One region of the Shinella sp. GW835-FHT14H05 genome, then DNA from elsewhere that is predicted to be linked to it. Evidence: predicted binding sites of a transcription regulator. Region 1 holds the regulator's gene; each other region holds the start of a gene.
The links. Region 1 encodes LexA, which represses DNA repair genes until DNA is damaged. Its sites were predicted from a motif close to TGTTCNNNNTGTGTTCNG; they were not measured.
Positions count from the first base shown of each region.

Region 2: a site for LexA is predicted at 1,231-1,248, ahead of AC1Q6Z_RS27390 (ATP-dependent helicase). Genes of this name have one in related genera too.
Region 3: a site for LexA is predicted at 3,891-3,908, ahead of AC1Q6Z_RS24720 (DNA polymerase IV). Genes of this name have one in related genera too.
Region 4: a site for LexA is predicted at 2,090-2,107, ahead of AC1Q6Z_RS33800 (DUF3072 domain-containing protein). Genes of this name have one in related genera too.

Region 1 covers NZ_JBXAFY010000001.1:1,455,222-1,462,510, reverse strand. Annotated here, with positions in the region: gene AC1Q6Z_RS07145 (peptidylprolyl isomerase) at 1-1,237, shown strand, start outside; gene trpD (anthranilate phosphoribosyltransferase) at 1,255-2,277, shown strand; gene trpC (indole-3-glycerol phosphate synthase TrpC) at 2,286-3,101, shown strand; gene moaC (cyclic pyranopterin monophosphate synthase MoaC) at 3,101-3,595, shown strand; gene AC1Q6Z_RS07125 (molybdopterin molybdotransferase MoeA) at 3,595-4,818, shown strand; gene lexA (transcriptional repressor LexA) at 4,928-5,647, shown strand; gene AC1Q6Z_RS07115 (ComEC/Rec2 family competence protein) at 5,628-7,289, opposite strand, start outside.
Region 2 covers NZ_JBXAFY010000012.1:144,145-151,433, forward strand. Annotated here, with positions in the region: gene AC1Q6Z_RS27390 (ATP-dependent helicase) at 1-1,174, opposite strand, end outside; gene AC1Q6Z_RS27395 (Eco57I restriction-modification methylase domain-containing protein) at 2,122-4,998, opposite strand; gene AC1Q6Z_RS27400 (hypothetical protein) at 4,995-5,183, opposite strand; gene AC1Q6Z_RS27405 (hypothetical protein) at 5,467-5,892, opposite strand; gene AC1Q6Z_RS27410 (helix-turn-helix domain-containing protein) at 6,050-6,250, opposite strand; gene AC1Q6Z_RS27415 (hypothetical protein) at 6,358-6,867, shown strand; gene AC1Q6Z_RS27420 (single-stranded DNA-binding protein) at 6,948-7,217, shown strand; gene AC1Q6Z_RS27425 (thermonuclease family protein) at 7,214-7,289, shown strand, end outside.
Region 3 covers NZ_JBXAFY010000010.1:10,638-17,926, forward strand. Annotated here, with positions in the region: gene AC1Q6Z_RS24710 (tetratricopeptide repeat protein) at 110-1,039, shown strand; gene AC1Q6Z_RS24715 (L,D-transpeptidase family protein) at 1,097-2,410, opposite strand; gene AC1Q6Z_RS24720 (DNA polymerase IV) at 2,541-3,887, opposite strand; gene AC1Q6Z_RS24725 (DUF3572 domain-containing protein) at 4,013-4,312, opposite strand; gene AC1Q6Z_RS24730 (response regulator) at 4,454-4,825, shown strand; gene AC1Q6Z_RS24735 (PleD family two-component system response regulator) at 4,842-6,209, shown strand; gene rpmG (50S ribosomal protein L33) at 6,897-7,064, opposite strand; gene AC1Q6Z_RS24745 (MFS transporter) at 7,158-7,289, opposite strand, start outside.
Region 4 covers NZ_JBXAFY010000027.1:21,807-29,095, reverse strand. Annotated here, with positions in the region: gene AC1Q6Z_RS33815 (DUF1403 family protein) at 1-774, shown strand, start outside; gene scpB (SMC-Scp complex subunit ScpB) at 777-1,487, shown strand; gene AC1Q6Z_RS33805 (hypothetical protein) at 1,477-1,755, opposite strand; gene AC1Q6Z_RS33800 (DUF3072 domain-containing protein) at 1,858-2,073, opposite strand; gene AC1Q6Z_RS33795 (DUF72 domain-containing protein) at 2,205-2,906, shown strand; gene AC1Q6Z_RS33790 (DNA topoisomerase IB) at 2,991-4,067, shown strand; gene AC1Q6Z_RS33785 (RHE_PE00001 family protein) at 4,320-5,459, shown strand; gene AC1Q6Z_RS33780 (hypothetical protein) at 5,642-6,103, opposite strand; gene AC1Q6Z_RS33775 (HsdM family class I SAM-dependent methyltransferase) at 6,215-7,289, shown strand, end outside.

The sequences.
Region 1 (7,289 bases):
GAACAAGGCGAGATACCGCGCGCCGGAATACCGCAAGGTCGTCTATGTCGCGCTGGAGCCGAAGGACATCATGGACGCGGCCGCGATCACCGACGAAGCGCTCCAGGCCGACTATGAGAAGACCAAGGAAAAGTACCGCACGCCGGCAACGCGCACGATCGAGCAGCTGACCTTCCCCGATCGCGCCGCGGCCGACGCCGCCGCCGCCAAGCTCGCCTCCGGCACGACCTTCGACGCGCTGGTCGCCGAACAGAGCAAGACGGCGACCGACGTGCTGCTGGGCGACTTCACGCAGGCGAACGTGCCGGACCAGAAGTTCGCCGAACCCGCCTTCGCCGTTGCCACGGACGGCGGCACGACGCCGGTCATCGACGGCACCTTCGGCCCGATCATCTTGCGCGTGACCAACATCCGCCCGGAAAACCTCAAGACCTTCGACGAGGTGAAGGAAGAGCTGCGCAGCGAACTGGCGCTGAGCGAAGCTGCCGACGGCATTCTCGCGGTGCATGACCGCATGGAGGACAGCCGCGCCGAGGGCCTTGGCCTTGCGGAAGCGGCCGCCAAGAACAACCTGAAGGCCGTGACGATCGACGGCATCGATGCCCAGGGCAACGACCAGAAGGGCGAAGAGGTCAACGGCCTGCCGGAGAAGGCCGCCCTTATCGGCGAAATCTTCAAGACGGATGTCGGCACGGAAACCCAGCCGATCAATGTCGGCCGCGAAGGCTATGCCTGGTTCGAAGTGCTCGACGTGATCCCGGATCGCGACCGCACGCTCGACGAGGTGCGTGACCGCGTGGTGGCCGACTGGACGGCCGAGCAGCAGCGCCAGACGCTCGCCAAGAAGGCGGAAGAGCTGGCCGAGCGCGTGCGCAAGGGCGGCGACCTCGGCGCGATTGCCGGCGAACTCGGCATGGCGGTCGAAAACAAGGCGGGCCTGCACCGCAGCGCGCAGGACCCGGTGCTGAGCCCGGCCGCCGTTGCCGCCGCCTTCGCCGGCCCGGTCGGCCATGTCGCTAACACGCCGGGTGTGGATGGCGAGGGCCAGATCCTCCTGAAGGTGGCTGATGTCGCCACCGATTCGGCGACCGACGCGCTCTCCAACGAGGACCAGCAGATCGCTGCCGTCGCGCGCGCCAGCGGCGACGACATCCTCGACCAGATGGTGAGCTCGCTGCAGACCGCCTATGGCGTCTCGATCAACCGCACGCTCGCCGAACAGAGCATCGCTCGATAGAGGAAGACGGGAACCGCATGTCCGACCTGAAATCCTATATCGCCAAGGTCGCCGCCGGAAACGCGCTCGACCGCGAGGACGCCCGCGGCGCCTTCGAGATCATCATGTCGGGCGCCGCCACGCCCTCGCAGATCGGCGGCTTCCTGATGGCGCTGCGCGTGCGCGGCGAAACCGTCGACGAGATCTACGGCGCCGTCGGTTCGATGCGCGCCCGCATGCTGCCGGTCACGGTGCCGGCGGATGCCATCGACATCGTCGGCACGGGCGGCGACGGCACGGGCACCTACAATATCTCGACGCTCGCCGCGATCATCACCGCCGGCGCCGGCGTGCCCGTCGCAAAACACGGCAACCGGGCGCTGAGCTCCAAGGCGGGCACGGCGGATGCGCTGTCTTGCCTCGGCGTGAAGCTCGACATCGGCCCCGCCGAAATCGCCCGCTGTGTGCACGATGCCGGCCTCGGCTTCATGTTCGCGCAGCTGCACCATCCGGCGATGAAACATGTCGGCCCGTCGCGCGTCGAACTCGGCACGCGCACGATCTTCAACCTGCTCGGGCCGCTTTCCAACCCCGGCGGCGTCAAGCGCCAGCTCCTCGGCGTCTTCGCGCCGCAATGGCTGGTGCCGCTCGCCGAAGTGCTGCGCGATCTCGGCTCCGAGAGCATCTGGGTCGTGCACGGTTCCGGCCTCGATGAAATCACCACGACGGGCACCACACAGGTCGCAGCCCTCGAAGACGGCAAGATCCGCACCTTCGAGCTGACGCCCGCCGATTTCGACCTGCCCCAGGTTACGCTCGACGACATCCGCGGCGGTGACGGCGCACACAACGCCGCCGCCCTCCTTTCGGTGCTCGGCGGCGCGCACATGCCCTATCGCGACGTGTCGCTCGCCAATGCCGCGGCCGCCCTTCTCATTGCCGGCAAGGCGGAAACGCTGAAGGACGGCATGGCGAAGGCAACCGAAGCCCTGGAAAGCGGTCGCGCCCGCACGGTGCTCGAACGCCTCGTTTCGGTTTCCAACGAAGGCCATGCGGAGTAGGATTGGCCATGACCGATATCCTGAAAACGATCGAAGCCTACAAACTGCAAGAAATCGCCGCCGCCAAGGCGCGCGTGGCCCCCGCCGAGCTTCGCGCCCAGATCCGCGACCAGGAGCCGCCGCGCGGCTTCTTCGCGAGCCTCAAGGCCAGAAAAGCCGCCGGCAGTTTCGGCCTGATCGCCGAAATCAAGAAGGCCAGCCCCTCCAAGGGCCTCATCCGCCCGGATTTCGATCCGCCGGCGCTCGCCAAGGCCTATGAGGCCGGCGGCGCCGCTTGCCTCTCGGTGCTGACGGACACGCCGAGCTTCCAGGGCGCGCCCGAATTCCTCACCGCCGCCCGCCAGGCCTGCGCGCTGCCGGCGCTGCGCAAAGACTTCATGTTCGACAGCTACCAGGTGCTGGAAGCCCGCGCCTGGGGCGCCGACTGCATCCTCATCATCATGGCGTCCCTCAGCGACGACGATGCGAAGATGCTGGAGGACGCCGCCTTTTCGCTCGGTATGGACGTGCTGATCGAAGTGCACGACGAACCGGAGATGGAACGGGCGCTCAGGCTGAAATCCAAGCTCGTCGGCATCAACAACCGCAACCTGCGGACCTTCGAGGTCGATCTCGCGGTGTCGGAAAAGCTCGCCGGCATGGTGCCCGACGACCGCCTGCTCGTCGGCGAAAGCGGCATCTTCACCCATGCGGATTGTGAACGCCTCGGCAAGGTCGGCATCTCCACCTTCCTCGTCGGCGAAAGCCTGATGCGCAAGGAGGACGTGGCCGCCGCGACCCGCGAACTGCTGACCGGCTCCGCCGGCATGCTGGCGGCCGAATGATGGCCGAAAAGGCCGCCACGCTGACCCATATCGATGCCTCCGGTGAAGCCAACATGGTGGATGTCGGCGACAAGGCCGAAACGGTGCGCATCGCGGTTGCCGAAGGCTTCATCCGGATGGCGCCCGCGACCCTCGATCTCATCCTCAAGGGCGATGCCAAGAAGGGCGACGTGATCGGCACGGCCCGCCTTGCCGGCATCATGGCCGCCAAGCAGACGTCGAGCCTTATCCCGCTCTGCCACCCGCTGATGCTCACCAAGGTCGCCGTCGAAATCCGCGAGGACCGTACCCTGCCCGGCCTGCGCGTCGAGGCCATGGCGAAGCTCACCGGCCGCACCGGCGTCGAAATGGAGGCGCTCACCGCCGTCAGCGTCGCCTGCCTCACCATCTACGACATGGCGAAAGCCGCCGACCGCGAGATGGAGATCGGCGGCATCCGGCTCGTCGAAAAATCCGGCGGCCGCTCCGGCGACTACAAGCGGGCAAACGCCTGATGTCGCTCCTCCCCGTCGCCGACGCCCTCGACCGCCTGCTTTCCCGGCCCAAGCCGACACAGCGGACAGAGACGGTTTCGCTGCATGACGCGCAAGGCCGCGTCCTCGCCGAAGACATCGCCGCGCGCCTGACCCAGCCGCCTTTCGACAATTCCGCCATGGACGGCTACGCCGTCCGCCACGCGGATATCGCTACACTCGGCGCCATCCTCAAGGTCGTCGGCCTCTCCTCCGCCGGTCACGCCTTCGAAGGCTCTGCCGGCCCGGGCGAGGCCGTGCGCATTTTCACCGGCGCGCCCTTGCCCTCCTTCGCCGATACCGTGCTTTTGCAGGAAGACGCGGAAAAGCTGGAAGACGGCCGCATCCGCACGACCTTCCTCACTCCAAAAGGCCGCCATGTGCGCCCACGCGGACAGGATTTTTCCGAAGGCGAGACCGTGCTGAAGGCCGGCGCCGTGCTCGATGCCGGCCGCCTGACCGTCGCCGCTGCGATGAACCATCCGGCGCTAACAGTCTACGCCCGCCCCCGCGTCGCGGTGCTTGCGACAGGCGACGAGCTCGTCCCGCCCGGAACGCCGCCCGGCGCCAGCCAGATCATCGCGTCCAACACCTATGGCGTTTCGGCGCTCGCGCGGGCGGCCGGCGCGGAGGTGATCGACCTCGGGATCGTCGGCGACGACAAGCAGGCGATTCTGGAAGCCGTGCGAAACGCCCTGGCGCTCGATATCGACGTGCTCGTGACGCTCGGCGGCGCCTCCGTCGGCGATTTCGACCTCGTGCAGCCGGTGCTCGGCGAGGCCGGCATGGAGCTCGATTTCTGGCGAATCGCCATGCGGCCGGGAAAGCCGCTGATGGTCGGCCGGCTGGGGGATATCCAGGTGCTGGGCCTGCCCGGCAACCCGGTCTCAAGCCTCGTCTGCTCGCTGCTCTTCCTGGAGCCGCTGGTGCGCCGCCTCGCCCGCCTGCCCGCAAAAAACCGCCGGCACCCGGCCATCGCCGCCGTGCCGCTCAAGGAAAACGACCAGCGGCAGGATTATGTCCGCGCCCGCATCGTCCGGGGACCGGCCGGCGACCTGCGCGTCACCCCCTTCGGCAAGCAGGATTCCTCGATGATGAAGGTCTTCGCCGAATCGGAAGGCTTGCTGATCCGACCGCCAAACGCCCCGGCCGTTCCCCAAGGCGATCTCTGCGAAGTACTTCTCCTGCGCGAACCCTCCGTCTGAACAATATTATTATTTCCAAGGCCTTGCGGAACACATATGGAACAGATAGTGTCTGTTCTGGATTTGTTTCACGATTCTGGATTGTTTCAAGATTCTCGGTGGAGGGGCCATGCTCACGCGGAAACAACAGGAACTTCTCCTGTTCATTCATGAACGGATGAAGGAGTCCGGTATTCCTCCCTCGTTTGACGAGATGAAGGATGCGCTCGATCTCGCATCCAAGTCCGGCATCCATCGCCTCATCACGGCACTGGAGGAGCGCGGCTTCATCCGCCGCCTGCCCAACCGGGCGCGGGCACTGGAAGTGATCAAGCTTCCCGAAGCCTATTCGCCAAGCCTCCAGCCGCGCCGCGGCTTTTCGCCGGCCGTCATCGAAGGCAGCCGCGGCAAGCAGCCCGTGCCGGCCGCCCCCGTACAGCGCACGCCGCAAGCGGACATGTCGTTGTCGGTCTCCGTGCCGGTCATGGGACGCATCGCCGCCGGTGTTCCGATCTCCGCCATCCAGAACAACACCCACGAGATCATGGTGCCGGCCGAGATGGTCGGCAACGGCGATCATTATGCGCTGGAGGTCAAGGGCGACTCGATGATCGAGGCCGGCATCCTCGACGGCGACACCGTGATCATCCGCAACGCCACCACCGCCAATCCGGGCGAGATCATCGTGGCGCTCGTCGACGACGAGGAAGCGACGCTTAAGCGTTTCCGCCGCAAGGGCGCCTCCATTGCGCTCGAAGCCGCAAACCCGGCCTACGAGACCCGCATTTTCGGGCCGGACCGCGTCAAGATCCAGGGCAAGCTCGTCGGCCTCATTCGCCGCTATCATTGAGCGCCGTCTCGGCCTCGAAGGTGCCGCTACGCCAATCATAGGTGCGGTGGCGAGACCAGGGCCGGTCGAGGGTTTCGATGGCGGGGGTGATCTCGGCGTCGGAAAGTGTTGAAGCGGCCTTTTCGGCGTCGGGCTGGATTTCCAGTGCGCCCGTGCGCCGCAAATGGCGGGCCGTCATCAGCCGGGCTCCGGAGCGGCATTCCTCCAGCCGCAGGGCTTGGGACACGACGACGAGGTCGGCAGCATCGCAGGCGGTTCCGAGGAAGGCGAGGTCTTCCAGCGTGACGATCCGCCAACCGCTCGGCGAAACAGCGGCGCAGAATGCCTTTGTTTCGCAGATGAAGCCCCTGCCCTTTCCTGCGGCCTCCAGGGCGGATGCCATGGCGGCCTTCGCCCTCTGCCGATCCGCCTTGTGGCGCGGCTTCCTCTGCTTTTCAGTCCCTTCAGCGGTTTCACCGACCTCCTCTACCGTCAGCCCTTCGCTCTTGCGCATCTCCGGCTTGATGAGATCGCCGAGCCGCAGCGCGCGGCGCCATTGCGCATAGATGAAATCCGGCGGCCTTGCGCGGTTCGTTGCAACGGTGTCGCCGCGCCGGATCGCCACGAGACGGCCGTCTTCCGAGACCAGCACTTCCGGCGCGCGGCGTTCGTCCGGCCAGCAGGCGATGACGATCCCGAGCATGACGAGCAGCGTGCCGGCATGGCGCAGCCGGGTGCGCAGGATGCAGGCCAGGCCGCCGCCGAGGCCGATTAGCAGGAAAGCGGACTGCGGAATTTGACCGGTGACGATTTCGCCTTTCCAGCTTGCGACCCACATCGAAAGCGCGATCATCCATTCGATGCCCTTGCCCATGATCGCGAAGGGGATGGCATCGAGGCCGAACGGCATCAGCAGCACTGCGATGAGGCCAAAGGGCATGACGATCGTGCTGATCACCGGCATCGCCAGAAGATTGCCGGCGAGGCCATAGGCGGGGATGCGGTGAAAATGGCCGATGGAATAGATCAGCGTGGAAAAACCGCCGATCAACGAGGAGAGCATGAGCCCGCCGAAGAAACGGCCGAGCGAGCCGCCGAACAGTTGCAACGGCCCTCCCCGGCTTTCCCGCCGCATCGGCCGCTCGCGCCAGGCCGCGTAGCCCGCGACAAGCCCGAGCGTCGCCGCATAGGACATCTGGAAACCTGGATTGGTGACGGCAGATGGCGTCACCAGCAGGATGAGGATCGCCGAAAGCGCGACATTGCGCAGGCTGATGGCCGATCGCCCGAAGAGCACGGCGACAAGCATGACGCAGATCATGATCCACGATCGCACGGCCGACAGCGCGCCGCCCGAGACGAGGATATAGAGCGTCACCATGATGAGCGCGCCGGCCGCGGCGATCTTCTTGGCCGGATATCGCTCGGAAAACCCCGGGATCAGCGCCATCAGCATGCGCGCGCCGACGAGGAAGGTGCCGGCGGCGAGCACCATGTTGAGCCCTGAAATGGCCAATACATGGGCAAGCCCCGCCTGCCGCAGCGCTTCGACCGTGTCCGCGCCGATCGCCCGCTGTTCCGCCGTCACCAGTGCCGCGGCGATCGCCCCGGCATCGCCGCCGATGCGGCCCCGAATATGCTCGGTCAGGTTGTTGCGCCAGCG
Region 2 (7,289 bases), on a different contig from region 1:
GCGTGAGCTCCACCTCCAGCGCACCGCTATGGCTCGATGTCCGGAAGAGCACCGCCTGCTGCTTTAAGGTCATGCCGACTTCGCGGTTCGCCAGCACCTGCTCGACAATGTAGTTGGCCTGGTCGGTCTCGTCCTTGACGGTGACGAGCATCGGCTTTTGTTCGGATTTCCGATCCGTCCAGAGGTTCTTCGTGAAACGCTCGCGGGCAAGATCGATCACGCCGTTGGCCGCCGCGAGGATCGGCTGCGTTGAGCGATAATTGCGATCGAGCGTGATCACGTCGGCCGGTTTTGGTGAGAACTTCTTCGGGAAATCGAGGATATTGCGCACCGTCGCCGCTCGAAACGAATAGATCGACTGGGCATCGTCGCCGACGACTGTCAGGCCGCGGCCGCCGGGCTTGAGACCCATCAAAATTGACGCCTGCAGGCGGTTGGTGTCCTGGTATTCGTCGACAAGGACGTGATCGAACCGGCCGCCGATGTCGTCGGCAAGCTCGGGGTCGGACATGACCTGCGCCCAGTAGAGCAGCAGGTCGTCGTAATCGAGCACGTTCTGCGCCTGTTTCGCCTCGACATAGCCGGCGAAAAGTTGCTTCACCTGCTCCTCCCAGCCCATCACATAGGGATAGGACGATTTCAGAACCTCGTTGATCGAGCTTTCCGAATTGACTACGCGCGAATAGATAGCAAGGCATGTGCCCTTGGTTGGAAACCGGGTTTCCATCTTCGAGAAGCCAAGCTCGTGGCGGACGAGGTTCATAAGGTCCGCGCTGTCCTCACGGTCATGAATCGTGAAGTCGACGTTGAGGCCGATCTGCTCAGCATACATCCGCAAGAGCCGCGCACCGATGCCGTGGAAGGTGCCGGCCCAGGCCATGGCGTCCGCCATGACGGCCGAATTGTCGCCGAGCACTTGCCGGCAGATCCGCTGCACGCGGCGCCCCATCTCCGCCGCCGCGCGTCGCGAAAAGGTCATCAGGAGGATGCGACGCGGATCGGCGCCATTGACGATCAGATGTGCGACGCGGTGGGCCAGCGTATTGGTTTTGCCGCTCCCGGCGCCGGCGATGATGAGCAGTGGCCCGCCAACTGAACCGTCGGCCAGGCCTATGCCATGCTCGATCGCCTCGCGCTGGCGATCATTTAGTTTTTCCAGATATGTCGCTGCCATCTGTCTATAGCTCGAAAAAAGAGGATACATCCCAAGATCGAAGCGCAAAGGATGACCGGAACATATAATGAACGTAGCAGCGTCACGGGCGAAAGAAAACCCTGGAGAGTGACCTCGCCTGCCCGCCATTGAGCGGTAGGTTCCATAATAGAACTTATGCGATATATTATAACATAACGAATCGTGCGATGAAAGACTTTCTGTGTTTGCAGGGTCCCCAGCCGTTTCCTTGACAACCTACATTTCAACCAGCAAGTGCCACAGCTCAATTGGCGGGCGCCCAACACGGTTATGTGATGATCTACCCAAAATGGTACGGGCCACTGCATCGTGGTGCTCGATTGCTATGGAATCCGCGGTTGTCCATGGTTTTACGGTGCAAGCGACAAAGGCCTTCACCCAATGGTTCAAGGTTTCCATCCAAGCGTCAGAAGTTCGCGATTGAACATAGCCAATTATAGCCGCGGTTTCGTAATTTCCGCCGTGAAGGCCAGCCATAAATCGCTGAACGCCACCGGTTGTCGACCTTCTGGTGTGAAGATACTCGCGCCGTTCTCGCTTTTTAAGGTCTGGAGTTGGAAGCCTTTTACATTCGATAGGAATTAGGGGATCATAATATGTATGCTGGCGGCCGTTGATCCAAATAGAGCAGCCTTTCGGGGAAGCTATCAGATCAATTGTCCTCCCCCCTTTTGCTGTATCCGGATCCTCAGGTTGAAAATTGATATGGTCGAGTTTGGCGCGCCGGGTATGGTTGTTTAGAAATTTGCACAACTGGCTCGTCAACGTCGTTTCGCTCGTTACATTTTTTCGGCGAATGGGGTCGTCCCGCCATAGTGGAAGGCAAGATAGTACGAATTGCATCATCTCACGCAGGAACGTTCCAGGTAGATGCATATCGGTGTCGAATGCGCCAGTTGCAGCGCCTGAAGGATCGTCAGCGAGCATCAAAAACCCTGGCCGCGAAGATCAAAGAGAAGGTCATCTGCATCTCGCAGTGCGATTGATTTTAACCAGTAACGTTCCCTGTCGGGTTTGATCAGATAGACAAACTTTCGATCGTAAATTCGCGCAATGCGGGTCATCGCTAGACTTGTGCCTCGCTTTTCATGCAGAAGTGCTTCGACGTGCTCCTTCAGATCTGACATTCCGCCCAGATCGACGTTGGCCTTTCCGAATGCAAAGAGTTCGCACCTCATCCCCGGCCAAGTTTGCGATTCGAGTGGGACTAGTTGATTGTCGCGATAAATTGCATTGATCTGAGAGCAAAGGAGCGAGCGAAACGCATCGATTCCGGTCGGCGGCTTGCCAGCTGGCGAGGCGAAGCCATGACGCATGAACTCTCTATAGTAGAGCGCTATGTCGTCTAGGACGATTGACTCGTTTTCGCTTAGGTCCAAATCGCCATTGGATGGGAATGGAAGCTCATAGATATCCTTGCAGGAGATCGCTGTCGCCTTTTTCGTGAAAAGCTTCGTACTATTTGCCGCGACGAACCCCTGTAGTTTAAGTTTGTTTTTGTTAAGCCATTTCGAGGCAGCTTTAAGCGGGCGTGGATCCTTACCAGAGAATCCAACGATCTGGTCTTTATAGGTAAGGTCGCCTTTGTCCCAAAAGCTATGATGTAGGTCCATTTGTTCGCGAACGAGAAGAAGTGGAGGTCGGAAAATTTCCGCCCTACGCGGCACTTCGATCGGAACTCGTGGCATCACCTTAATCTGGTCCGTCTCGACGCCATTCCCCGTCAAGCCTTCCGATGGCAGAAACTGCTTTCCGGTAATGTAGTCGACAATACTGCCTCGGCCCTTGTCTCCTTGGATGAACCCTTCACCGTGCTCCCAGCGATGCTTGGCTGCAAAGTCGCCAAGCGTCGAACACATTCGCAGCCGCGTGACAACAGCTTGAACGCGCACCCCGCCTAAGAGACCCGCACGCCAGACGACGACGCCACTGTCCTTCAGTAGATCACCACGGCGATGCCATTGAAGATCATAGTAATCGACTTCGAAACGAAGATCTGCTCGCGCGCGAGGTGTTCGTCGGAAAATTGCATGAAGAACCTTACGATCGTCAGTAGGTTCGCTTGCTTCAGCCACGACTGCGATTGCTTTTGTGTCCGCTGCATCAAACAAGCCGCGGATCGATACAAAGTCGAGGATCTCTCGGAGATCCCACTTCGCGATGAACTCCCTTCGAAAATCATCGGCACCCGGGTTATAGAGGAAATTATATTGCTGCAGCATGCAGAGGACACCACCCGGAGCCAGTAGTGACATGCTGTCATGGAGGAAAAGGAAGGCTATCTGCTTATCGGGCAGAGACTGATGGGCCTCATCATACCGCTTGCAGCTCTCGATCGCGCCGGGAGTGTCGAGTTCGGACGCGAACGGCGGATTCCCAACGACCACACCAAACCTATCCTTGAAACCGTCTTTTTGAAGATGCTCAAAAAAGCAACTTGTAATAATTGTCCTATCGATCAGGGGAGGAAATAGCTTTTTGCTGCGTCCAAGCTCATCAGAGGTAAGCTCGTCGCACATTGCAAGCGATAGACTGAAGGCAGCAAGCTCCACTGCACCATGCTCTAGATCGGTCCCGCGAAGGCGATGAACCAAGTCCTTTAAGACGGCGACAGAGGGACGACCCCAGTTATTTTTGCTACGCCAATGAAGAATGATCCTTTTATAAGCTTCTACGAGAAATATCCCTGAACCGCATGCTGGATCAAGAAGCAGCTCGCCATCGTTGACAATCTTATCGAGGCGCGCGGGGTCGAGTACTTCGTCCAAAAGCAGCCGTACGAGAGCAGGCGGTGTATATACGCTACTCTTCGTATTCTTCACAAACATTTGGTAGATATGGCTTATCAGCTCGACGGGCAAATCTTTGAAGGAATATCTTTTCCAAAAATCAAGCTGACCGTCTTTATCTTCCTTAGCATCGATCAGGCGCTGGAAGCCGGAAAGATCGAGGCCGTCCTTCAGGGCAAGCTTATGTTCGTCATCCAGCGAGAAAACACCGCCGTTGAATTTTAATTCAAGATCTTCAAGAAGAGCAACGAGCGCACTTCCTTGCGTCAAAATATCCGCGAAACCAGATGCGCCTGGTAGGAAACTACCGAAATAACCTTCACCAAGTGCGCCCCTCTCATCGAGGTAGGCAATAAGCAGTGAAAGGATCAGAAGACGACGGACCAACTCTGGCGCAATGTTGAGTTCGCCTCTCTTCAGTTTGGCATTGAGCAGGCCTATAGCGGTGATGAGCGCCCGGTGCGCGGCCTTCTCCCTGGATAAAAGTTTCTCCGATACTTCAGGATCATCCCAGATCGTGCCGTTGCGCAAAAGCTCCGCGTTCCAGTAGGCTTCTGCGCGCGCAATTTTTCCGGCTAGCCTGATGAAGTCGACCGGCCGACAAACGAGCGCACCATTTTTGTCGAGGAAATCTGCATCATGCCGGCAACGAAACAGTTGAACGAGACCCGGCGTGTGTCGATAGACCACAGGCACACCACCCCAGTTCCATAAACGCTTATGGAGGCGAGCGAACTCGGGGTCCTTCGCAGAACCTTTGGAGATATAGATGAAAGCTTGGGCCGGGCCGGGATGCCTTGCGCTTCCCGCTTCAAAGAAGACTGCGGTCGCGCCGTACTCGGCTGCCTTTTCCATGACGACGACTTCGGCTGGTGGGCGCCCTGCTGGCGAGTAGCCTTCCACGACCATAAAGCCGTCGATTAGCTTACCGTTCTGGGCAAGCGCATCGATCGCCGTCGCCAACGAGGGCTCGACGCGCAACGTCTCCTCAACGGCTGCCTTCGCTTTTCTCACGATTTGCGCTGCTTTTTGCTGAGTTCGAAGCCTTCGCGGAGAAGGTCGACCATGCTGATTCCATGCTCGACCGCATAGATTTTGAAGGCCTTTTTGAACGAGCGAGGCACCTTAAAATTTAAAGTCTGCAGGTCGTCGGCATTCGCCTCCGTCTGTGACGCTGTTCCGGTTTGAGTTTCGATCATGTGCCCCGCCTCGCCGAATCGAAATTTTAACGACGAGAAGTTGCATTCGCAACAAATATTTCAGTATTGCCGTAAAGGGAGAAAAACGGAAATACGGCTTGCTGGCTTTCTGTGTTTCGTGCCTCATATGATAGACCCATAGCTTCCCCTGCGGCGCAGAAGCATCCTCACCTCTGCCTGCCGACTGGACCTCTTCCGATTCGGCCCAAGTAAATCGAACCTAGGGATGAGGCAAGCGACGGCAGGAAATCCGCCGTAACCGGAAGCGGCTTCCCACCAAGCCTTATTTCACTGGTCGACAAACCAATGGTCGAAGCTCTTGGACGATGACGCCCGCTTTCGGCGAGAGCAGTACTCCGATCCAGTTGTCCGAAAACACCCCCGCCCCGTCGGCCGGCGAAAGCCAGATCACGTCATTCGTTTCGAGCTCGATCTTCACCTCGCTCCCGATCGGGCTGCCGACCACCGTCTGGACGTAATGGCGCTTGATCGGATGAACCGCGCCCTTCTGATCCGTCAGGCGGTTTTCGCGATAGTCCAGGGCGAGTTCCCCCTCCTCCGCAACCGCGGCGCAATCGACGGAACGCTCACACCGGATGACCGAGGAAAACCGGCACGTCCAGGCCAGGCTCGTTGGCCACATCGGGTTCTCACCGGCATATGCAGCGGTGGCGATCGCGAGGAGACCTGAAGCTAAGAGATAACGCATGGCCGATATGCCCCGAATCCTGCGCCGGAAACCTTGCGGTTCATCCAGCGATCATACAGAGGCGGAAAATTAAATATAGTTTATGTTTTCGGCAAGCCGTTTTTGGCAGGAAGTCGGGTTCAGTCCGCGCGAGCAGCGACATTCCCGGCATTTTCGATCAAAGAGGCGCGGACCCGCTCATGAGTTCTTGCAGGGGCACATCGAGGTTGATGCTGATGCGGGTAATCGTCTGCAAAGAGGGGTTCGCTATTCCTTCAAGGATTTGAAAATAAAAGGGATAAGTCACTTCGCACAGCTCGGCCATTTCTTTCTTGTTGAGGCCGCGTTTTTCCCGCTCGCGCTCCATGACCCGTGCCATGTTTCGCAGGATCCTCGTACCAAGCTCGGTGTCTGCCTTCTTGCGCTTGCTCGTCATCGTCGTATAAACTATAATTTACTCGTAGTGTGTTTGATGAGAAGAGTACGATGATCGCCAAAGCCAAGCCTCACCATGTCGTCCTCGGACTGTTTCTGACGGCCGCGGCCCTTCCCGCTCCCGCCACTGCCAGCGAATGGGGCTGCGAAGTGCTGCTGTGCGCCTCGTCTTCCAATCCGTCCTGGCGGGGCGTGTCCGCCTGCCATCCGCCGATGAACCGGCTTATCTCCGCGATGAAAAAGCCGGGCTTCGACTGGCCAACCTGCCCCGAGGCGGGAACGGGTTCGCCGGGTCACGAGCGATATGCGGATTGCCCGGAGGGCTATCAGGTCGGAAGCAGGGGGGACCGCAATGGATTCGCCCGAGAGGGCGATCTCTGCGTCAAGACAGTCAACATTTGCCAGGGCAGAACGCACGGTCTCTACAGTTCTGATCGGCAGCGGAGCTGCATACAAACGGTCTCCATATCCCGACCGCTCAGGTCAGAGCCATACTATTTCGATATCAAGAATGACACTTCCGGGCAAACCGAGCGGCATTGGTTCGGGCTCAACAGATAGACGGTTTTCCTCGATTAAGAAAGGTTTAATCCATGCGTACGGTTAACCGGCATACCTTGCTTGGTCACGTCGGAAACATCATGCCGCTGAAGGGCGTGTTGAAGGTGAATGTGGCGACCAATCGCGAGTGGCAGTCGGACGGAGAGCGCAAAAGTGCCACCGACTGGGTTCAGATCACGGTCCTGGACAAGAAGCAGGCGGAATGGATCGAAGGGCACGTCGAAGAGGGCGATCTCGTCTACGTGGAATCCCGCGTGTCCAACAGCAGCTATGAACGCGCCGGCGAAAAGGTCTATGCCACCGACGTCATTGCGCAGCTCTTCAATCTCGTATCGAAAAAGACCTCATGATGCTCACTCGGGCCGTCATGGCCGTGGGGATTTCGCAATTGTTGATGCTCGCCGTCGCCTCGGCTTCAACGA
Region 3 (7,289 bases), on a different contig from region 1:
GTGGAAGCGGCAGGCCCACCCTTGACCTTCGGGGTCCGGGCCACAAATTCCTGATCTGTTGCCGATGAACAGGGAGCCGGGGAAACGGATGCGATTACGAACTGCTGTCTTGTGCTGCCTGTTCGCCGTCGCCGGCCTCCCGTCCATCGCCATGGCCGATCGCACCACCGTCACCATCGAGGCGCTGGGCGCACCGAGCGATGATGCCCAGCTGCGCAAACGGGTTGCTCTGATGAGCAGCCGGCTCGACGATGAAGAGGTCCAGTTCAGCGGCACGGATGCCATGGCCGAACTGAAGGTGCTCCGCAGCTATGTCGGTGAAAAGCGGGAGCTTCTCGATGAGCGGCGGGAAATTCTCTCGATGATGGGCCGCGTCACGGTACGCTCGGCGCTTCTCGGCTATGAAGACGGCATTGCGGCCTTGGAGGAGCTGGAGACCTTGAGCGAGGGTGACGATCGTCCGCTCGGCCGACGGCTGATGGACCGCTATGTTCATGCGGAACTGCTGGGCGCCTATGCGACAATTCCCGGCAACAGCGCCAGCCACGCGCTTTCCGCCGAGCAATATGGCAAGGCCGCGCTGCTTGCCGACGTCTACTCGGGATATAGCGACGACCAGCGCGCCGGCGTGCGCGAGAAGCAGGCCTTCCAATTGCACGAGGCCAAGCGCTACGAGGAAGCGCTGGCGCTCAACCAGGATGTGCTGTCGCGCGGCGAGCGGCTTTTCGGCAAGAGCCATCCGAAGCTGAAAACCGTGCTCACCAACCTCGCGCAAAATCTGCATGCCATGGGCCGCAAGCAGGAGGCGGAGCCCTATCTCGTCCGTGTTCTGGAGATCGCGGAGGCCGAGGACGACCTCGAAACCATCCAGGACATGCTGTTCCAGCGCGGCGTGCTCGCCTACGAACTCGGCCGCATGGACGACGCAAAATCCTTCATGCAAAGCAGGATCGAGCGTCTGCGCGCCGCTGGCGACACCGCCTGGCTGGCGACGGCCGAAGGCGATTATGAGGAACTGTTGAAGCGCCTCGGCGAATGATCGCCCGAAAAGAGCCACCGGTTCCCGGTGGCCCTATGCTGCGCCAGAGGTCGCGGGTTAATTGACGACCGTGACCGACGAGACCTTCTTCTTTTTCTTCTTCTTGCTGCCCTGTACGATCGAAGCGTCCGCCTTCTGCACCTTGCGGGTGACCGTGATGAAGTCCGTGCCGTCGCCGGTTTCGGGGCCGAGGCCCGTGTCGGAGATCGACAGCGAGGCGCCTTCGCCCATCAGGCCGGAAATGCGGTTGCGCATGTCTTCCGGAATGTCGAGGCGGTCGAGGGTTTTCGTCAGCGCGTCAGGGGCGGAAGCGTCGGCCTCGGTGGTGATGCCGAGGCGTTTCAGCGTGCCCTGCGGCAGCTGGTTGTCCATGCTCACGCCGTACCAATCGGCCTTGCCCTTGTCGGCATCGACTTCGCGGGCGATGAGGAAATGGGTGCCGAGCGCGATTTCCGGATTGCGGATGGTGATCGGCTCCTCGATCAGCGGCTTGAATTTCTGGCGCACCAGGATCTGGCCGTTCGGCGGCGTGCCCTTGCCGGCCTTGGCATAGACGGCAGCGACCAGTTCCGGCGAGATCACGCCGTCTTCCGTCAGGCCTTCGGCGAGCTGGAAGGCGCGGATGGCGGTGACGGTCTGCTTGCCGTGCAGGCCGTCCGGAATGCCGGCGTCGTAGCCGAGCGAGGTCAAAAGCCGCTGGAGGTCCACCAGCATTTCACGCTCGCCGCGCCGCGTGACGAGAATGCGGATCGGGTCCTGTTCGGTCTTCTGTACGATGGGCGTGACGATCTCCGGCTTCGGATCGGTCATCGCCACCTCGACGCTCTTGTCGCCGGCCTCGATGAGCGACGGGCGCAGGCCCGCTTCCGACAGGAGCGGCGTATCCGGCACGACGACGACGGGCTTGAACAGCGCGGCATGCACGATGCGCTGCGGGGCGATCTCGCGGTCGGTGATCAGCACATGGCCGCCGCGCCGCGTGACGCTGAACAGCGTCTTGGCAAAATCGTTCGGCAGGCGCACGCAGCCATGCGAGGCGGGGTAGGAGGGCACGCTGTTGGAGGCGTGCAGCGCGATGCCGGACCAGGTCAGCCGCTGCATGAAGGGCATCGGCGCGCTGTCATAGAGGTTGGAGAAGTGCGTGCGCTTCTTTTCCAGGATGGAGAAGATGCCGGTCGGCGTCGAATGGCCGGCCTTGCCGGTGGAGACGCGCGATGTGGCGACGATCACGCCGCCATCATAGATCTTCAGTTCCTGCAGGTCCTTCGACACCATGATCTGGAGGGGACCTTCGAGCGTTCCGCCGAGCGCCGTGGCGCAGCTCAGCATCAGGCCCAATATGCTCATGCCAGTAGCGAGGCGAAACTTCATGTAACCCATCCGTACGCAATACAAACCGAAGGGGAGCTTAGTGCATCCAGTTTAAAGAAGGCTTGATGCAGCTGGCGATCCCCCGATCTGTGCCAACCCGATGCAATGCAGAACGCTGGTTCTTCGGGATTTATTCGGTGGGGGTGTCGGTTTTCCCGGCGGATTTGAAGGTCAACTTTTCGTGAAAGCGTTCGGGGCCGGATTTGCCGAACGTATAGCCGGTTTCCACGCTCGCCTTGCCGAACTTGTCGCGCAGCGTGTTCATCGCGGCTTCCGCGGCAGCACGGCGGCTCGCGGCCGGATCGACGAGATCCGGCGGGTCCGCGCGGCCGGGATCGGCAAGCTCCGTGACGCCGATGCCGATCAGCCGGTACTTCGTGCCGTCCACTTCCTTGCGCAGCAAGTCGAGGCCGGTGCGAAAAATCCGGTCGGCGAGCATGGTCGGGTCTTCGAGCTTGCGGTTGCGCGTGCGGGCCTTGAAATCAGCGGTCTTCAGTTTGAGCACGACCGTATAGCCGGCAATGCCGGATTTCCGCAGCCGCGAGGCGACCTTCTCGCTCAGGCGGCGCAGATGCGTGACCAGTTCGTCATAACCCGCAATATCGTCGAAGAAGGTGGTTTCGGCCGAAACGCTCTTGGCGGCGTCGTTCGGATGCACCTCGCGGTCGTCCTGCCCGCGCGAAAGGTTGAAGAGGCGCTTGCCCATGACGCCATAGCGGCGCATCAGGTCGGTTTCCTCCATGGTCTGGAGCTGGCCGACGGTGCGGATGCCGTCGCGCTCCAGCGTCTCGGCAAAGGCCTTGCCGACGCCCCAGATCAGGCGCACGGACTTGTCCCGCAGGAAATCGAGCGCCTCCGCTTCGCCGATGACGGAAAAGCCGCGCGGCTTGCGCATGTCCGAGGCGACCTTGGCGAGGAACTTGCAATAGGAGAGGCCGATCGAGATGGTAATGCCGATCTCCTTTTCGACGCGCTCGGCAAAGCGCGCGAGCACGCGGGCTGGCGGATCGTGGTGCAGGCGCTCCGTGCCGCGCAATTCCAGGAAGGCCTCGTCTATGGAGAGCGGCTGCACGAGCGGCGTCAGCTCCTGCATCATGGTGCGAATCTCGCGCCCGACCCGCACATATTTCTCCATGTTGGGGCTGATGACGACGGCGTTCGGGCAGGCCTCCAGCGCCTTGAACATCGGCATAGCCGAGCGCACGCCGTGGATGCGCGCGACGTAGCAGGCGGTCGAGACGACGCCGCGTTTGCCGCCGCCGATGATCACCGGCTTGTCGGCAAACTCCGGATTGTCGCGTTTCTCGATCGAGGCATAGAAGGCGTCGCAGTCGATATGGGCGAGCGTCAGGTCATAGAGTTCGTAATGATAGACGAGGCGGGGGCTGCCGCAGGCGCGGCAACGGCGCAGATTGGCCGGCTGCCCGGAAAGGCAGTCACGACAGAAGCCCGGAAAACGCTGTGCGGCGGTGCTCATGAATGGAACAAATATTGAACATCGCGACATTACTGCGTAAGTTGGCGAGTCTCAAGAGGAACCGGGGCTGAAAGCATGACGACGCACAGGCTGGACGCGCGGTGTCGCACACCCGGTTTATTCCCTCAGAAATCGGTGTCGCCATACGGTCCGGAGAGGATCGCGTGGGCGCGCACGACCGTCTCCGGCGTGATGCCCGTCGCGGCGCTGAAGTCGAGCAGCGTCGGCTCGTGTCCCATCAGGAAATCGACGAGGCCGGCGAGAAAGCCGGGATCGTTGATGGCGTTGCGCACTTCGGTGGGCGCGACGCCGGTCAGCGCGAGGAAACGCGAGAGCAATTCCGGCTCGCCGGCGATCCAGCCGAGGATGGCGACAGCGGTTGCTTCCGCCTCCGCCGTCGCGGGTGTATCTTTTTGGCTTTTCATCGTTTTCCCTCGGGAAATTTACCTTTTAATCAACCAAGTGCCGCTAACGTGGCTGCGGTCAGGCTGGGTGATTTCGGCTTTGCCGCAACTTATCGATCTTCCGGAGGGTTGCAAGGCCGGTGAGAGGAACAGGGACGCACAATGCCCAAGCAAGTGATGATTGTCGAGGACAACGAGCTGAACATGAAGCTCTTCCGGGACCTCATCGAGGCGTCCGGCTACACCACCATCCAGACCAGGAATGGCATGGAAGCCCTTGATCTGGCACGAAAATACCGCCCGGACCTGATCCTGATGGACATCCAGCTTCCGGAGGTTTCGGGTCTCGAAGTCACCAAGTGGCTGAAGGAGGACGACGAGCTCCATGTCATCCCCGTGATCGCCGTCACAGCCTTCGCGATGAAGGGCGACGAGGAGCGTATCCGGCAGGGTGGCTGCGAGGCTTACGTCTCGAAACCCATCTCCGTTCCGAAATTCATCGAAACCATTAAGACCTATCTCGGCGACGCATGAGGTAGAGACCAGGGCCATGACAGCACGCATCCTCGTCGTCGACGACATTCCGGCCAACGTGAAGCTGCTCGAAGCGCGGCTGCTCGCGGAATATTTCGACGTGCTGACGGCCGATAACGGTTATGAGGCACTGTCGATCTGCGAGCGCACCCAGGTCGATCTCATCCTGCTCGACATCATGATGCCCGGCATCGACGGTTTCGAGGTCTGCGAGCGGCTGAAGGCCAATCCGCGCACGTCGCATATCCCGGTCGTCATGGTAACCGCGCTCGACCAGCCGTCGGACCGCGTACGCGGCCTGAAGGCCGGCGCCGACGATTTCCTGACCAAGCCGGTCAACGACCTCCAGCTCATGTCGCGGGTGAAAAGTCTGGTGCGGCTGAAGACGCTGACGGACGAGCTGCGCATGCGCGCCGCGACCGCCCGCGCCATCTCCATGGAGGAGGGGCTCGACAATGTGATGGGCGACGAGGCGGGCGACGTGCTGCTCGTCGACAGCCGTGCGAGCTCGCAGGAGCGGATTTCCCGCGCGCTGAAACCGATCGCCGACGTCACCTGCACGTCCGATCCGCAGGCGGCCCTCTTCCAGGCGGCCGAAAGCAATTACGAACTGGTGATCGTCAACGCCAATTTCGACGATTACGATCCGCTGCGGCTCTGCTCGCAGTTGCGCTCGTTGGAGCGCACGCGCTTCCTGCCGCTGCTGTTGATCGCCGAGCAGGGCCATGACGACCTGATCGTGCGCGCGCTCGATCTCGGCGTGACGGACTACCTGATGCGGCCGATCGACCCGAACGAGCTGATCGCCCGCAGCCTTACCCAGATCCGCCGCAAGCGCTGCAACGACCGCCTGCGCGCCAGTGTGCGCCAGACGATCGAGCTGGCCGTGACGGACGGCCTCACGGGTCTGCACAACCGCCGCTACCTCGACAATCACATGAAGCTGCTGATCGACCGCGCCACCGCGCGTGGCCGCCCGCTGTCGGTCTGTATCACCGATATCGACCGCTTCAAGCTCGTCAACGATACCTACGGCCACGATGCCGGCGACGCGGTGCTGCGCGAATTCGCCAACCGCGTGCGCTCCGCCGTGCGCGGCGCCGATCTCGCCTGCCGCTACGGCGGGGAGGAGTTCGTCCTGGTGATGCCCGATACGTCGGCCGAGATGGCGGCGGGCGTGGCGGAGCGCCTTCGCACGATCGTCGAGCGCGAGCCCTTCCGCATTCCCGGCACCGATGTCTTCCTGCCGATCACCGCCTCGCTCGGCCTTGCCTCCGCGCTGCCTTCGGGCGACAGCCCGGAAACATTGCTGAAGCGCGCCGATGCCGCGCTCTACGAGGCCAAACGCTCCGGACGGAATCGCGTCGTGGCTGCCGCCGCCTGATTCGGGTGGTTCGCCGGCATCTGGCGATAGGTTGTCCACAGGCCAGATTGCACTCCGGCCATTTGGCTTGAAGTCCGGGCGGGTCCCGAACGCAGCCGGAAGGCGGATTTCGGGCCCCTGCGGCTCATGCCCGCGGCGAAATTTCGCTATAAATCCTACTATTTATTTTTGGTCAGCCTTATCAACGGGTTGTGCTGGCTGCAATCTAACCGTGTGGCTTCGCGGCATTTTATCAGGGTTGTGGGTGGTTCGCGCTATGGTTGACGTAACGTGGACCCGCCGTTGTTGTGATCCATAACGTAACTGGAACCCAATGAGACAAGTGTCGCCGCCGCGGTTAACTATGAGACAAGGAGCGGCGAGGGGAGCGTTAAGAATTCGTTGATTTTTTTTCTTTTTCGCGCGATGTTCAACTCATGGGCGGCAAACAAGCCCGCACAACCGGTTACCCCATGATGCTAGGTCCGCCGCATCTCCTGGGTCGTGGGGTCGGTCGGCTGGTTACGACACAAACGGAATCCTCGTGCCGTCGTCGTATCTGGCCGACCCCCGTTCAGCGCCGCTCCCGTGAAGGGAGCGGCGTTTTTGATTCGCGAATCTCTGAAGAGTTTGCAGCGACCCGGCCCAAAAGGAAAGGCGCCGGACGTTTCCGCCCAGCGCCTTTGCGAACCGAAAGGGTTGCCAAGATTACTTGATCTTGGTTTCCTTGAATTCGACGTGCTTCTTGACGACCGGATCGTACTTCGTCTTGGTCATCTTGTCCGTCATCGTGCGGCTGTTCTTCGTCGTTACGTAGAAGAAACCGGTGTCGGCCGTCGACAGCAGCTTGATCTTGATGGTGGTAGCCTTGGCCATGGTCGTCCTGCCTTTATGAAAAACGAAGCCGCGGACAGCCAGTCTGCTCCACGGCTTAAATCTGGGCGGAAACTACAAATCGCGCCCGAAAAGTCAAGCCCGTTTCGGTCGGAAAACGATCCGGGCCAGTGAAAGTACCAGGTAAAAGCCGAAGAAGGACACGATCGCCCAGGCAAAACCATCATTGCCGGAGACGTCCATCGCCGCACCGATCGCCTGCGGACC
Region 4 (7,289 bases), on a different contig from region 1:
GATCGCCTCGCCCTCAAATCCGCCGCTGTCGCCGCCAAAATGCTCGGCCGCAGCGAGGACGAACACGCGTTGCGTGATGCTATCCTGCTGACCGCACCCGGCGACGATCCCGGTCCGGCCGGCAAGCTGCTTCTGGCCATACGAATGCTGGCGCGCCGATCTGGGACAATCACCACACCCTTCGTTGAGGAGCTTGCCGCGCTGCTGGGGATGAAGTGGGACGACAGCCTTGCGTCGATCCCCGAGATCGTCGATTCTGCAAATCAGTCCGGGCGAGCAGCACCCTTCGCGGTGGCGGACCTGATAACGGCGATCTCTGCCGTTCGCCCGGACGCCGAGGTAATGGCCCTTAGCCTCGCCGAACTCGTGCTGGCGAAAAAGCTGAACTGGCCGAAACCCGTGCCGCTGCTGTTGTCCGAGCGGTTTGGCCCGGCGTTCCGCACCATCGGTGGCCGCGGTCGCGTCCGGCCATGCGAGCCGGCCTATCCGAAAGCAATCTGCCTGGCATTGGTGGACGGCGTTGAGGCCGCGCTACGGTCTGCAGTGGACATCGACCGCCACGCCGCGCGGTTGCTGGCCGTGGCGCCGAAGGTGCGTACCAAGGGCGCCGATCCGGTCATCCGGAGGCTGCTGACCGACGATGCCGTGCCGGCGTCCGCGCCGGGCAGCAATCTGTCTCGCTGGGCGGCCAACCGGCTGTTCGATCGGCTCGAGAGTTTTGATGCTGTACAAGAACTCTCCGGCCGTTTCTCCTTCCGAATATTCGGGTTGTGACCATGGCCGAAGTGAGCACAGTCAAAGCCAACCGGCGTCATGCGAAAGAGCGACAGCAAGAGATCCTGTACGATCGGGAACTGGAAGACCTGCCGCCAGAAATGCGCTGGCGGGAATGGATGATGCGGATCGAGGCGGTGATCTTTGCCTCGGCGGAACCGGTCAGCCGCGAGACGCTGGCGCGGTTGGTGGGAAAGGAATGCAGCACCGATCTGCTGATCGACGATCTGATCGAGGAATTACGAGACCGGCCCTACGAACTGGTGTCGGTCGCCGGAAGCTGGCAGCATCGGACCCGGCCACGGTTCGCCGAGACAATCCGCGCCTCGTCGGCGCCGACGCGGGGAGGGACAGCAGCCCTTTCCGAGTTCGAGGCGATGGTGATAATGGCGGTGGGATATTTCCAACCCGTCACCCGCGGCGAACTGTCGAAGATTTTTGGCAAGGAAGTCAGCCGCGACGTCATCGGCAATCTGCGCGGCGCGGGGTTCATCGGCTCCGGGCCGCGTAGTCCGACTCCGGGCGCACCTTATACCTACGTGACCACGCCGCACTTCCTCTCGGCCTTCGGCATGGAGACGTTGCGCGACCTGCCGAACATCGAAGCGCTGGAGGATGCCGGCCTGCTGAGCCGACATGCGGTTCAAAACGAAATCGCCGCCTCGGAAGGCGGCGAGAACGAAACGGACGAAGAAATGTCCTTTATTGAGTAATGCCCGTCGTTTGCAGCCGTTTTGTTATCGCAATCGGGCTGACGAGCATCGCCGTCGAGGCAAGTGCCATCGACAGGCCGAGCTTCATCGGGAACAGCAGTAATTGATCGAATAACGGGCTGTCGGAGTAGGCGGCCGTCATGCTGCCGATAGACCGCTCGAACGGCCGTACCACCGCCTCGGTGGCGTCTTGCACTTCTGCGCTGTTGACCGGTTCATTGCCGGGAATGCCTGTCGGGATCGGTTCACCAAGCTTCAGGTCTGACATGGTCGCGTCCTTTTACGGTTGACCAACCATAAGTGCTGCAGCGCACAAAAGTTCCGTATGGGACGTCCACCGCTGGAGTTTGATGTGCCACCGGTTGATGCGTCATTCCAGGTCAAGCGACTGCTTGAGTTCGTCGATGCGCTTCGAGGCTTCTGCCTTGGTCAAATCCTCAGCGTAGGCGTCGGGCTGGTGTGCCTGCTCCGACAGGGTCTTGAGATAGGAGCGCTGCGCCCCGGTCATCGGCTCGTCGCCGCTGACCCAGTCGTCCGGGTCTTTCTGCGTGTTGGAAGAGGTATCGGTTTTCGGGTTGTCAGTCATAAGTGCCTCCTAGATTCGTTCTCCAAACGTTCTTTTGTCGCTGATGGTTCCGCTTTCTACTCGATCGGCTCACGGAACTCCGGTATCGGCCCTTCGTTCGCTTGCGAATTCGCAAGTCGAGGAGAAGACGATTGCCGATCATTGCCACCGCCGCCTGGTCCATTCCCAAAAAGGTGGCCGACCGGTTTGCGCAGGAAGGAGATCGCCTCACCCCATATGCATCGGTGTTCGACGGCGTCGAAATCAATTCCACCTTCTACCGTCGGCACAAGGCATCGACCTTCGCGCGGTGGGCGGAATCCGTGCCGGACAGCTTTCGGTTCGCGGTCAAGATTCCCAAGGAGATCACTCACACCCGCGCGATGAAAGACATCGCCGAGCCGTTCGGCACGTTCCTTGAAGATATCACGCCGCTCGGAACGAAAAGAGGACCTCTGCTTTGCCAGTTGCCGCCGTCGCTGGCCTTCGACGCGGACGCGCTGGACAGTGCGTTTAATACAGTACGGAAGGCCGATGACGGACCGATCGTCATTGAGGTACGACACAAGAGCTGGGCGTCGGCCGAGGCGCTGGATCTGCTAAAGAGCTACGCGATCAATCGGGTTCTTGCGGATCCGGCGCCGGTGTGGCCGACGAAAGATTTTGACACACCGCCAAAATACGTCCGTCTCCACGGCAAGCCGAAGATCTATTACTCGAGCTACGCCGACGAGGAGATCAAGCCGTTCTCAGACCTGTTGGCGGCGGATAGCTGGTGCGTGTTCGACAATACCGCCTCCGGGGCAGCGATCGAAAACGCGCTGACGCTGGTTGATTTCCATCTGAAGCGGTAGCAAATCGCCGAAGCGAAAATGACAGTGATGGCAGAGATTAGGCTGCGTGAAGGAACAGCATAAATTTCTGGGAGTTATGGCGAAATGAACCAGACCCTCACTGAAATCGACACGATCGCCGTGGAAGCCAAGCTGGCATCAGGCCTGGTGTACGTTCCTGGATTAGAGACCGGCATCACCCGCAAGTTGGGCGCCAGAGGTTTCATGTACTATCGACCGGACGGCCGACGGATCACGGAAGCTGCCGAGATCTCTCGATTGAATGCCTTGGCGGTACCGCCAGCCTATACCGATGTCATCATTTCGACCAACCCGTTCTCTCACCTCCAGGCGATCGGCAAGGACGCGCGAGGCCGTCGCCAGTATCGTTACCACTCCGACTGGCACGCGCATCGGGGAAGAGCCAAGTTCGAACGGCTCACCGACTTTGCCGATCGCCTGCCAGATCTGCGTGAGCGTGTTGAGATAGATTTACGCTCTCGCGGCCTGACAATGAATAAAGCCTTGGCTACCGTGGTGTGGATGCTCGACAACCTGTACATCCGCGTCGGTAACGCCGCGTATGCCGAGGCGAACAAGTCATATGGTCTGACGACTCTGCGCAATCGCCATGTGAAGGTCGAAGGTGGCAGCCTTAGGTTCCGCTTTAAAGGGAAGTCGGGCAAGGAATGGAACCTTGCTCATAGCGATCGTCGCATTGCCAACGTCGTGCGAAAGCTCCAGGAGTTGCCCGGCCAACACCTCTTTCAATATGTTTGCGATGAGGGCGGATGCAGACCGATTTCTTCGCACGACGTAAATTCATATATCCGCGAAATTACCGGCGAGGACTTCAGTTCAAAGCAATTCCGGACATGGGGTGCCACCTGCATGGCGGTTGAAGCTCTTGCTTCGCTTGAGGTCGCAGCGACCAAGCGCGACCTTGCTCGCCAGCTTAACGGGGCGATCGATGCAGTCGCTTCGAAACTCGTCAACACTCGCTCGGTCTGTCGCTCCTCGTATATACATCCGGCGGTGTTCGAGGATTTTCAAGCTGGAATGCTGAGCGATGTGCTTAAGCTGAAGACCAGGAGCGAGCGGTTCCAACAGTGGCTCGACGAGGAGGAAATCCGCGTCCTACGTTGGCTTAAAAAGCGTTCGGCTGCTTCTATAGAGACGTAATAGCAACGGGCGGCGAGATTAGTTTCTTTGTTCCAGCCTTTCCATAGGCTTGGGTAAGTACACCGAAACGGCTGACAATTCCAATAAAGCGCGGCATCTCAATATCTTATTATATGTGATGCAATAGGCGCTCAACATCTCAAATAGACTATCAATAAACGCATGTTATCGATGGTTATCAGTCCAACCCACAAACATACCATGTGACGAACTGCAATATTGCTATAGAGTTCTCTTAGCAAATCGTTTACCATAATATCAATGGCTTACGATCTCGCGAAAATCAGTATGACAGCCCTGATGGAGCCGGCTTTTCGGGCGGGTCTCGCCCTTACGCGTCTGGATGAGCGCATCGCCCGTTCGCCGGTCGGCCAGGGCTTAGTCGAACGCACCCAATTCACCGATGCCTGTGCATCGCTGTGGATCGACGGCGAGCTCGTCCACTTGGAAGACCTCATTCTTCACGACGCCACGAAGGATATTCGCACACCCACCCACGAGCTGACAATCGCCCGCGACGTCCTGCGCACTCGTCGGCGGATCGCCGGCCAATCCCCGGATTGGGCGTTCTCTGCCGACGGCATCCGCTCGCTGCGGAAAAACGCGGAGATCACGACGGCTGACACGGAAGAGGCGCAGACGATCGGTGCCATCCGGCGCACCGTCGCGGACGATCGGGAAGGGGAGGGGGATGACGCCGACGACGTCGAAAATCTGCCCGGCGTCGACTATGCCGCCATTGATGCTGTGCTCACCCGATCCGAGGCTGCGATCGAAAACGCAACACGGCCCGGCCGTGGCAGCGCGTCGGAAAAAGATCCGATCATCTATGACCTCGACTGGGACGAGGATGCCCGGCTCAACGAGTGGCGCGGCGTCCTGCGCCAGGCCGAAAACTTCCCGGCGGCGCTGCAGGCGATCGTCGCCCTCGATGCCTGGAACGAGCTTTCCGTCCTGCAGCACGCGCCATGGCTTGGCAGACTGTTTGGCGCGTCGATCCTGCGCCAGGCCGGCGTTACAACCGGCGCCCATCTCGCGGCCATCAATCTCGGCCTCAAAACCATTTCCGTCGATCGACGCCGGCATCGCGATCGGGAAACCCGGCTGCTCGCTATCGCTCACGGATTTCTGGCGGCCGCCGAGATCGGCATGAAAGAGCATGATCGGCTGACGCTGGCGAAAACGATGTTCGAGCGAAAACTGGCGGGGCGGCGGACCTCGTCGAAGCTGCCGGAACTGGTCGAGCTGGTGATGGCGAAGCCGTTGGTGTCGGCCGGGATGGTGGCGACGACGCTCGAGGTGACGCCGCAGGCGGCGCGGCGGATTGTTTTGGAACTCGGCCTCAGGGAGATGACGGGCAGGGGGAGGTTTCGGGCGTGGGGGATCGTTTGATGGCCCTATCGAGGGGCCAATATGAAATTGGCTTTGTTTGTGACCTAAAATGGCAATGGTTCACGCACTAAAGAAATCTTTATTTCATCCTTTCCATAATTCAATAAATCCAGCTTGTCGGAAAGCTGGAAATCATTATATTGATCTAATCCGATGACTGCGCGAACTCTTTGCATGAGGTTTCAAGATTGGCTCAGGCAGACAAAGATAACGTTCGCGACGTGGCTGACGCGGATAGCAAGTCTCTCAATTTCAAAGTAAGCGACGATTTCAAACGTGAGTTCAAGGGCTTTGCCGTTGCTCATGGAATAACGATGACGGACCTCCTGAAAGAAGGGTTCGAGCTGGTCAAGATGAGGCGCAAAGGTGCTTGATCGTCTCCGCCAAACACCGCGCAGCGACGTACTTTTGGTGCGGTCATGACGCCGGTCGCTGATGCAGCCGCTGCAAAGTCGGCTGAGTGGCTTTTTGCCATCGGTGAAAACGACACTCTCCCTCCCGTTGATGGGTTGGTCGCTGTCAGAGACTTTGACGCGACGAGTCACCTGCCAGAGGTCGTCGCAGTAATCGAGCGTGCTCGCAGCTACGGTGCTCGGGCCGTGTTTTTCGAAGCGCAGCGAAACGGCCGTCCTTCTATCGCTCAAGCATTAATATTCGACGCAAAAGATCATCCTGACGAAAAGCAATTCGCTGAGCTCCATAAGCGTCTTTGGAGCTGGGGGGGCGTTCCACTGCTGTATCGGGTTGGACCTGGAGTGATCCAGCTGTTCAGGTGCGCGCATGCGCCGGACTTCTTGGGGCCGAACGATGTCCCCGTTTGCAATCCTATCCGAACGCTCCAGTTGGGTGCCGATATCACCGCGGCGGAAATCTGGTGGGATGCGAAACGGATTCGCAACGGCGCCATCTGGGACGATCCTGACGCTTGCGAGTTAATGCTCTCGGCCACAAAGTCAGCACATCGCAAGCTAGTGGCTGGAGTACGGGTGCTGGCTGGTCAGCTCACAGATAGCCATCTCCTCGATGCACAGCTGCGCCGCCGGCTGCTTATCCTTACCTTGTTGATCGCATATTTGGAGGAACGGTCGGTCTTGCTTCCCGATGATTTCGGGAAAGTGCTTCCTGGCGCGGAGCATTTCTTTCAGGTGCTGGCTGACGCTCCAGCCTTAATAAAGCTCTTGGAGATGCTGGAGGCGCGGTTTAACGGACATGTCTTCCGACTGCAGGACGAGGAGCGCGTTGCGCTGCAGAGAAGCGTGGACTTATCTCGTTATGCGAAGCTTGTGCAAGGATACGAGGATGAGAACGGGCAAGGCAATTTTTGGCGGCTCTATTCGTTTCGAGACCTACCCGTCGAGCTTATAAGCAATATCTATCAGCTCTTCGTCAAAGACGCCGCGAGTTCTATATACACCCCGCCAGCACTCGTTCGGCTTATGCTTGAAGAGGCACTCAGCTGGGATAGGTTGGATGAGCTCATGGCGAGCGACGGCGTGTTGCTCGATCCGGCATGTGGCTCGGGTGTTTTTCTCGTTGAAGCATTTAAGAGGCTTGTCCTTCATTGGCGATCGCGCCACGGCTGGAGAAAGCCAGACGTCGGTACACTCCGACAATTGTTGCTTCGTATACACGGTATCGATTTAGAAGATGGCGCGGTCGAGCTCGCTGCGTTCAGCCTATGCCTGAGCTTATGCGACGCGCTTGACCCCGAGGAGATCCGAGCAAGCATCAAGCTTTTTCCGCAATTGAACGGTGTCTCATTGCATGGAAGCTGTTTCTTCGAGGCCCGAGAGAAAGGTCTCCTCACAGACCACGTAGCCGTAATTGTTG